3 regions of the Mesorhizobium sp. M6A.T.Cr.TU.014.01.1.1 genome follow, and region 3 is predicted to be linked to each of the others. Evidence: predicted binding sites of a transcription regulator. Region 3 holds the regulator's gene; each other region holds the start of a gene.
What was found. Region 3 encodes PhoB, which activates phosphate uptake and scavenging genes when phosphate is short. Its sites were predicted from a motif close to TGTCATNNANCTGTCAT; they were not measured.

Region 1 (3,319 bases), on a different contig from region 3:
CGCAGTTGACGGTGATGTTGCGGGTGGCGATCTCCTGCGCCAGCGACTTGGAAAAGCCGATCATGCCGGCCTTGGAGGCGCAGTAATTGGTCTGGCCAGGATTGCCGGTGACGCCGACCACCGAGGTGATGTTGATGATGCGGCCGTGCCGGCGCCGCATCATCGGATGGGTGAGCTCGCGGGTCAGCCTGAACACGGCGGTCAGATTGACCTCGATCACGCTATCCCAGTCGGCGTCCGCCATGCGCACGAACAGCCCGTCCTTGGTAATGCCGGCGTTGTTGACGAGAATGTCGACGCCTTCGAGATCGGCCTCGGCCTTCTGGCCGAGCGCCTTGACCTCGTCGCGGTTGGAAAGGTTGGCCGGAAACAGCTTGACCCGGTCGCCGAGCTCGGCAGCCAGCGTCTCCAGCTTTTCGACGCGGGTGCCGTGCAGGCCAACGATGGCGCCCTGCGCATGCAGCACCCGGGCGATCGCCTCGCCTATCCCTCCCGATGCACCTGTGACGAGCGCCTTGCGGCCGGTCAATTCGAACATGTCTTGTCTCCTGATCTAAGAGAACACCCTTCACACGGGTGGGGTCAAATCGTGGTTCGGTTATGCGAACGCCGCCAATGCCGCCTCGACATCCGCCGCCGTGCCGACAGCGCCTGTGGCGATTTCGCGGTTGATGCGCCGCGCCAGTCCCGACAGCACCTTGCCGGCGCCCACCTCGTAGAGCGTCGCAACGCCATTCGCGCCGAACCACTCCACCGTTTCGCGCCAGCGCACGCGGCCGGTCACCTGTTCGACCAAGCGGCGGGCGATGGCGTCCGGATCGCTGGACGGGGTGACCGACACGTTGGAGACCACGGGCACGGAAGGCGCGTTCTTCGTCACCCCGGCCAGCGCCTCGCGCATGATCTCGGCCGCCGGTGTCATCAGCGCCGAATGGAAAGGCGCGGAGACCTGCAGCATCAGCGCCCGCTTGGCGCCCTTTTCCGTGCACAGCTTCGCCGCCAGTTCGACTGCCGCCCTGGCGCCGGAGATCACCAACTGGCCACCGCCATTGTCGTTGGCGATCTGGCAAACTGAACCTTTGGCCGCCTCAGCGCAGGCGGCTTCAACATCGGCCTGTTCCAGCCCGATGATCGCCGCCATGGCGCCTTCGCCGGCCGGCACTGCCGCCTGCATGGCATTGCCGCGGATACGCAAGAGCCGGGCTGCATCGGCGACCGACACGAAACCGGCGGCGGCAAGTGCCGAATATTCGCCGAGCGAATGGCCGGCGACATAGGCGACCTTGTCCTTCAGCGAGAATCCGCGCGATTCCAGCGCGTGGATTGCGGCAAGCGACACAGCCATCAGCGCCGGCTGGGCATTAGCGGTCAGCGTCAACGTCTCTTCCGGCCCTTCCCAGATCAGCTTCGACAGGTTTTCGCCGAGCGCGTCGTCGACCTCTTCGAAGATCTTCCGCGATTCCGGAAAAGCGTCGGCGAGGTCCTTGCCCATGCCGACGGCCTGACTGCCCTGTCCCGGAAAGGTAAATGCGACGGCCATCTGTGGCTCCCAAGCGGCTGATTTTTCCTGCCTGTGACGCAAGGCAGGCGGGCAAGTCAAGTCCGCCATCAGCCCAATCCGAGCCGCTCCGGCTCGGCATCGCTGGCCGAGTGCCTGTTCCAAAAGGCTTTTTGTCGATCACTCATGATGAAAATCGCTCACGATTCGTTTGCTGGCTCTTCTTATTTCAGCCACAGGCGCTAGCTTTTTGTGACATATCGATGACAGCTCAATGACGCTTTTGTGTATGGTCGGGGGAATTGTAAGTTGGCAAGGACGAGGAAAGGCGCCGGCAAGGCCGCGCCACAGTTTCTGGAAGGCGATCCGGCCACCGGCTATCTGCCGGGCCGGAAATGGCCCGTTATCCGCTATGGCCTCGTCAGCCTGCTCGCTGCCGCCATTCTGGTGTTTGCGGTCGAACTGATCGTGCGCGGCGACTTTGCCGGCACCGTCGCCTTCTTCCTGCAGCCGTTCAAGCCGGGCTGGACCACCATCATCATTTTCGCGTTGATCCTCATCGGTCTCGATGCCGTGCTCGGCCGCAGCCACCAGAGCCTGATGATCGTCGCGCCGCTGACGCTGGCGCTGGCCTTTGTCGGCCATCAGAAATCGCTCTATCTCGGCGATCCGCTCTATCCGACCGATTTCTTGTATTCACGCCAGATCGTGGCGCTGATGCCGCTTCTGGTGCGCGAACGCCCGGGGACCGCCATCGCTATGGCGGTCGGCATCGTTGGCGGCCTATCGCTGCTCGTCTATGGCTGGCGACTATGGCGCCGCCGGGTACCGGCGCTCAGCCGTAAGGGCCGCCTTGCCCGGCTGACATTGACAGTGCCGCTGCTCGCCTTCTTCGTCTCAATCATGGATTACGCGACCTTCTCGTGGACGCGTGACCGGTTGCAGATCATCCCGATCATGTGGGACCAGAAGGAAAACTACGCCTCCAACGGCTTCGCGCTCGCCTTCGCGCTCAACGTGCCGATGGCCCACGTCTCGGCGCCTGCGGGCTATTCCGACAAGTCGATCGCGGCAATCGACAGGCCTGACGTGACGGTCTCCGTACCGGCCGAGAAGCCCGACATCATCATCGTCATGAGCGAATCCTTCTGGGATCCGACCGAGTTGCCCGGCGTCACCATCACGCCCGATCCGATTCCCAATGTGCGGACGCTGCGCTCGGGCTCGATGTTCTCGCCCGAATTCGGCGGCATGACCGCCAATGTCGAGTTCGAGGCGCTGACCGGCTTTTCCAATGCCTTCCTGCCGGCCGGCAGCATCCCTTACCAGCAATATGTCCGCGCGCCGGTGCCGTCGATGGCCACGTTCCTGAAGAGCCAAGGCTATGAGACGCGCGCCATCCATCCGGGCACGAGCTGGTTCTGGAACCGCACGCCGGTCTATGCGGATTTCGGTTTCGACGACTTCAAGTCGGAGGAAAACCTGCCATATCTCGAAAAGCGCGGGCCGCTGGCCTCGGACGCGGCGATGACCGACGAGATCATCCGCGAGGCCGACGCCACCGACGATCCGTTCTTCTTCTTCGCCGTCAGCCTGCAGAACCACGGTCCCTATGAGCCGAATCGCTACTACAATCCGACCCACAAGGTGCAGGCGCCGACCAGCCAATGGGCGAAGGATTCACTGCTGAGCTTCACAGAGGGAGCATCCGACGCCGACAAGGGCCTCGAGCGCCTTGTCGAATGGGCGAAGAACCGCCAGCGGCCGACGGTCATCGCCTTCTTCGGCGACCATCTGCCGCCGCTCGGTCCGGTCTATGTC
Region 2 (3,319 bases), on a different contig from region 3:
CGATCCATGGACTACCTTCCGCTCCTGATGCATGTCGCCCAAAAATGCAGAGCGGTTTTGGGGCATGCGTAAAACCAAGAAGGCGGCGGGATCGTCGGCAGGACTGTCGGCGGTCGCCGTCGCGACTTTGTCGGCTCAGCCTGGCGGGTTCTGCGGCACGACCGGCTTGAGGCGCACGCCCCTGCCACCGCGCTCGCTGGCCTGGTTCTCGCCGATCAGTTCCACGCCGGCCCCATCGAGGGCCTGGATGACCTTCATCAGCGTATCGACCACGCCCCTGACCAGGCCGTCGCTCGCTTCCATGCGCTGAATGGTTGGAAGCGAAACCCCGGCGCGCTCGGCGAGCGTCTTCTGATCGATGCCGGCCAGCGCCCTTGCGGCGCGCATCTGCGCGGCAGTGATCATCGGCTAAAAACCCCCGTCTGAGTCTGCATTCCCATGTATAATACTATCATTGTGATGGCTCAAGCATCATGATGCATATGTCAGACATGCACGCACCAAGACTGGTTGTGTCCTGCAGAGCCGGCGCGCCAGCTGGGACAGCAGGCCCTCGGCTGTCGAGAATTTTCGAGGAGAATTAGCCGCGGCGTCGTTCAGGCGTCGGTCTGCCCGCGCCATCGCTGCAACGCCCATGCGGCCAGCCAGCATAGCATCGCCCAGGCGAAGCCGGCGCACCACCCGGCCAGCACGTCGGACGGCCAATGAACGCCGAGATAAACGCGGCTGATGCCGACCAGCAATGTCGTCAGTACGGCAAGTGCCAGCACATAGATTTTGGTCGTTCGCCCAGGCAGGAAGCGCGACGCCATGCTGCCCAGCGTCAAATATGTCACCGCCGACAGCATCGCATGGCCGCTCGGAAACGAAAGCGTCGCCACGTCGGCGAGATGCGAGACCAGATCGGGGCGCGGCCGGTCGATTCCGAGCTTCAGCGTGCTCGACAGGGCCTGCCCGCCCGCCACTGCCACGAAAACGAGAAACGCTGGTCCCGGTCTGTGGATCAGCAGCAGATAAACGATCACCGCAGCAGTGATCAGCACGAGCACGCTGGCGCTGCCGAGGCTGGTGAGGTCGCGCATCGCTCCTTCCAGCCATGGCGGTCCGATCGGATTGTCAGGCTGGCCCGCTTCACGGAAAGCGAGCAGGATTTCCGTATCGAAGGCGTGCGGCGTGGTGTCTCGCGCCACCTCCATCAGCTCCTCGAACCCCCACAATCCGCCGGCGATGACCAGTCCGGCCAGCAGCACCGGGAATTCGATCCAGTTGAGCAACTTGTTTGCGGTATTCTTCATCGACCCTCGCAATTACAATTTTTGCAGATAAGGTCCGAGCGTTATCAGCGCCACAGCTGCGACGGCGAGCACGATGCCAGTCGCCTGCAACGCATTGACGCGCTCGCCGAAGAAGACCAGGGCCACGACGTTCACCGACACCAGCTGGATCACCGCCGACAGGCTGAAAGACACCGACATGCCGAATTCACGGATCAGCCTCAGCATGATCAGATTGCCCAGCGAATAGAGCGCCAAGGTCAGAACGATCTTGCCGAGGCTCGGCGCCAGTCCCCATTGCTTCGCCGCCGTCGCCGCCAGCAGGAAGATCACTGTAGAAATGCCGAGCTGCCCCAGTCCCCAAAAACTCACTTTTTGTCCCTCTCGAAGCGGTGCTTCCGCGCCTGCAGCAGATCTTGTTTCCGAAGCATCGGTCGCGGTCAAGCGGGGCTGATCATGGACATGAAATCGGGGCTGGAAATTGGCCGGCAACGTCATCAAACTGTGATCTCCCGGCGATACGCGGTCAGTCAAGCAAGACGCTCCAGCCATCCCAAAGAAGCCAGAGGCAAGCCCCCCATGACTGAACATCGCTCGACTGAACATCGCTCGACCGAACATCGCTCCCCCGACGCCCAGTTCCGCACCAGTCTGCTCGAGGAAAACGATGGGCCAGGAACCAATCCCACTGACAACAAGACGATGGGCGAGATCATCGCCGCGCGTTTCTCGCGCCGCGGTTTTCTACAGGGATCGCTCGCGGCAACCGCCATCGCCGTCACCGTCAGCCCGCTCGCGCTGATCCTCGCCGACGATGCCCGCGCCGCCGGCGGCTCGGCCTTCACGTTCGACGAGGTCGAGGCAGGTGTCGACGACAAGCATCATGTCGCTCCGGGCTATGACGCCGACGTGCTGCTGCGCTGGGGCGATCCGCTGTTTGCCGATTCGCCGGAATTCGATCCGACTAAACAGTCGGCGCAGGCCCAGGAAAGACAGTTTGGCTACAACAACGACTATGTCGGCTACATCCCGCTCGACGGCTCGGCCGAGCATGGCCTGCTGGTGGTCAACCACGAATACACCAACCCGCATCTGATGTTCCCGGGCCTCGTCACCATCGTCGATGGTGAGGCCAAGCAGGCGCCGCTGAGCAAGGAACAGGTCGATGTCGAGATGGCCGCGCATGGCGGCACCATCGTCGAGATCCGCAAGGTATCAGGCAAATGGCAGGTGGTGCGCGACGGCAAGCTCAATCGCCGCATCACCTCCAACACCGAGATCGCGCTGTCCGGCCCCGTCGCGGGCCACGACCGCGTCAAGACCAATGCCGACCCGACCGGCACCAAGGTCATTGGCACCGTCAACAATTGCGCCGGCGGCGTCACGCCCTGGGGCACCTATGTCATGGCCGAGGAAAATATCCACGGCTATTTCTCGGGCGAACTGCCGGCCGGTCACGCGGAAGCGGCCAACTACAAGCGCCTGGGCATTCCCGAGGGCGCCTATGAGTGGCCGGCGCATTACGACCGTTTCGACCTCGGCAAGGAGTCGAACGAGGCCAACCGCTTCGGCTGGATCGTCGAGGTCGACGTCAACGATCCGACTTCGACGCCGAAGAAGCGCACCGCCATGGGCCGCTTCAAGCATGAAGGTGCTGAATCGATCGTCGCCAAGGATGGCCGTGTCGTCTTCTATCTCGGCGACGACGAGCGTTTCGACTATGTCTATAAATTCGTCACCACAGGCAAATTCAACGCCGAGGACCGTGCCGCCAACCTGGATCTTCTCGACGACGGCACGCTCCATGTCGCCAAATTCGCCGAGGACGGGTCGGTCGAATGGCTGCCAGTCGTCTTTGGCCAGGGTCCGCTAACCGCCGAGAACGGCTTTGCCAGCCAGGCCGACGTGCTGATCGAGACCCGCCGTGCCGCCGACCTGCTCGGCGCCACCAAGATGGACCGCCCCGAGGATATCCAACCCAATGCCGCCAATGGCAAGGTCTACGTCATGCTGACCAACAATTCGAAACGCAAGGCCGACCAGGT
Region 3 (3,319 bases):
TGTCGGACGCTACCGACGGCTTCCGGTTCATGAGCGGCCGCGGCAAGAGGGAGGAAGCAAAGGATGTCGGTTGGAATCCGTCATGACGATTTGCGTCGGCGCAACCGGGCGATGGTGATTTCGGCCGTACGCCGGGCAGGCCAGCCGTCGCGAACCGAGATCGCCGCGACCACCGGCCTCAGCCATTCGACCATATCGGCGATCTCTTCCGACCTCATCCAGGAAGGCATCCTGACCGAGAGCAAAGCGAGCGAGACCGTTTCGCTGAAACGCGGCCGGCCGCAGGTCGGCCTTAGCCTCAATCCGGAAGCGGCAGCGGTGTTGGCCGTCGTGTTGTCGCTGAATTTCCTTTCGGTCGCCGTCATCGATTATGCCGGACAAGTGGTCGCCGAGGAACAGCGCCGGCTGGACACGCTGACCATGTCGCGCGACGAGCTGATCGACGAATGTGTCGCCATCGTCCGGCGCCGGCTCGAAGATCCCGATCTCGATGTCCAAAGCGTCGCCCGCATCGCGCTGGCGATCCAGGGCATCACCGATTCCCATGCGCGCGCCATGTTGTGGTCGCCGATCACGCCGCAGACGAACATTGCCTTCGCCGACATTCTGGAACGTGAGTTCGGCATCCCGGCCATCATGGAGAACGACTGCAACATGATGGCCGTGGCGCTGCGCTGGCGCGACCCGGATCGCTACCGCGACGATTTCATCGCCATCCTGCTCTCCCACGGCATCGGCATGGGGCTGGTGCTGAAGGGCGAACTGTTCACCGGCACCCATTCCTCAGGCGGCGAATTCGGCCACATGATCCACCGGCCGGGCGGCGCGCTTTGCCGCTGCGGGCGGCGCGGCTGCGTCGAGGCCTATGCCGGCAACTACGCCATCTGGCGCAATGCAAGGCAGTTGAGCGAGAACGCCGAGCCGGTCGCCGATGTCAGCGACGCCGAGATGCGGGCACTGGCGGCCCGGGCGCGCCAGACGGACGGACCCGAGCGCGAAGCCTACCGCAAGGCCGGCGAAGCGCTCGGCTTCGGGCTCGGCAGCCTGTTCGCGTTGATCGATCCGGCGCCGGTCGCCATGGTCGGCGCCAGCGCTGCCGCCTTCGACCTGATCGAGCCGGCCCTGCGCGAGGCCATCGCTCAGACCGCCGGCGGTCAGCATTCGGGTTCGATTTCCTTCGACACTGAGCCGAACGAGCTGCCGCTGATCCGCGAAGGCTGCGCCATGCGAGCGCTGAGCTTCGTCGACCAGGAGATTTTCGCGCCGGGCGCGCAAGGGAAGTCCGGCACGGCCAGGAAGCACGTGGCCTGAATGGAAGAACGCAGCTTGAATTTAGGCAGTCTGTTCAGTCTTCCCTGATCGCATAGCCCGCGCCGCGGATGGTGCGGATGACATCGGGCATGCGGCCATTGTTGACCGCCTTGCGCAGCCGGCCGACATGGACGTCCACCGTGCGCTCGTCGATGTAGATCGTCTCGCCCCAGACATTGTCGAGCAACTGGCTGCGCGAGAACACCCGACCCGGGTGCCGCATCATGAATTCGAGCAGCCGGAATTCGGTCGGCCCGAGCCGGATCTCGCTCTTCTTGCGATAGACCCTGTGCGATTCGCGATCGAGCATGATGTCACCGACCTTCAGCACGCTGGACAGCACTTCGGGCTTGGCGCGGCGCAGCAGCGCCTTGACCCTGGCCATGAATTCCGGTGTCGAGAACGGCTTGACCAGATAGTCGTCGGCCCCGGTCGAGAGGCCGCGCACCCGGTCGCTTTCCTCGCCGCGCGCGGTCAGCATGATGATCGGCAGCCGCTCGGTTTCGGGACGCACCCGAAGGCGACGGCAAAGCTCGATGCCCGAAACCGCCGGCACCATCCAGTCGAGCACCAGAAGATCGGGCACGTTTTCCTGAAGCCGGATTTCGGCCTCGTCGCCGCGCGTCACCACCTCGACCTGATAGCCTTCGGATTCCAGATTGTAGCGAAGGAGGACGCCCAGCGGCTCTTCGTCCTCCACCACCATGATGCGCGGCGCGATCATCGGCCGGTTACCCCTGTCATGTCGCCGACGCCGGCATCGTCGTTTCGTCGAGCTTCGGCCGATCCGCCGGCAATTGCTGCCCGGTCACGACATAGTAGGCGTTTTCGGCGATGTTGGTGACATGATCGCCGATACGCTCGAGATTCTTGGCGCAGAACAGAAGATGCGTGCAGGCGGTGATGTTGCGCGGATCCTCCATCATGTAGGTCAGGAGTTCGCGAAAAACCGCCGTGTATTTCACGTCGATCTTCTCGTCGGCGGCGCGCAGCTCTTTCAACGCGCCGGCGTTGCGCGACACATAGTGCTCGACCACGCCGCGGAGCTGCTCGAGAACGAGATCCGCCATCGCGTCGATACCGTGCGAGAGATTACGCGGCGTGGCGCTCTGCCCGACGGCGCTGACCCGCTTGGCTATGTTCTTGGCCAGGTCGCCGATGCGCTCGAGATCGCCGGCCATCCGGATTGCGCCAACCACGGCGCGCAGATCTTGCGCCATCGGCTGCCGCTTGGCGATCAGCGTGATCGCGCTGTCGTCGAGTTCGCGCTGCCGCGCATCCATGATGGCGTCATCCGAGACGACGCGCTGCGCCATCGCATTATCTGACGCGAGCAACGCGCGGATCGAGGCTGCGACCATCGCGGCGGCAAGCTCGTCCATGTCGCGGATCAGCCTGTCGATGTGCTCCAGTTCCTCGTCGAAAGATGCGACGGTATGTTCACCCATGATACTGTCCTCGTGCTCGAAATTCGCCGGACCGCTTAGCCGAACCGGCCGGTGATGTAGTCCTGGGTGCGCTTGTCGTCGGGGTTGGTGAACATCTTGTCGGTCGCGCCCTCCTCGACCAGATAGCCGAGATGGAACATCGCCGTGCGCTGCGACACGCGCGCTGCCTGCTGCATCGAATGGGTGACGATGACGATCGTGTAGTTCTGGCGCAGTTCGTCAATCAGTTCCTCGACACGGGCGGTGGCGATCGGATCGAGCGCAGAACACGGCTCGTCCATCAGGATCACTTCCGGTGACACAGCGATGGCGCGCGCAATGCACAGGCGCTGCTGCTGGCCACCGGAAAGGCCAGTGCCCGACTCGAGCAGGCGATCCTTGACCTCGTTGAACAGGCCGGCCTTCTTCAGGCTCGATTCGACGATGCCGTCCAACTCCGCCTTGCTCCTGGCCAGACCGTGAATGCGCGGACCGTAGGCGACGTTTTCGTAGATCGACTTCGGAAACGGGTTCGGCTTCTGGAACACCATGCCGACGCGAGCTCGCAGCTCGACGACATC

Region 1: a site for PhoB is predicted at 1,762-1,778, ahead of EN885_RS28340 (LTA synthase family protein). Genes of this name have one in related genera too.
Region 2: a site for PhoB is predicted at 1,767-1,783, ahead of EN885_RS14185 (PhoX family phosphatase). Genes of this name have one in related genera too.

Annotation. Positions count from the first base shown of each region.
Region 1 is NZ_RZPG01000032.1:70,288-73,606, forward strand. It holds gene fabG (3-oxoacyl-[acyl-carrier-protein] reductase) at 1-538, opposite strand, end outside; gene fabD (ACP S-malonyltransferase) at 599-1,540, opposite strand; gene EN885_RS28340 (LTA synthase family protein) at 1,808-3,319, shown strand, end outside.
Region 2 is NZ_RZPG01000010.1:223,957-227,275, reverse strand. It holds gene EN885_RS14205 (SulP family inorganic anion transporter) at 1-8, opposite strand, end outside; gene EN885_RS14200 (helix-turn-helix transcriptional regulator) at 136-405, opposite strand; gene EN885_RS14195 (phosphatase PAP2 family protein) at 597-1,295, opposite strand; gene EN885_RS14190 (hypothetical protein) at 1,308-1,646, opposite strand; gene EN885_RS14185 (PhoX family phosphatase) at 1,854-3,319, shown strand, end outside.
Region 3 is NZ_RZPG01000015.1:28,517-31,835, reverse strand. It holds gene EN885_RS17955 (ROK family protein) at 64-1,311, shown strand; gene phoB (phosphate regulon transcriptional regulator PhoB) at 1,346-2,035, opposite strand; gene phoU (phosphate signaling complex protein PhoU) at 2,052-2,759, opposite strand; gene pstB (phosphate ABC transporter ATP-binding protein PstB) at 2,795-3,319, opposite strand, start outside.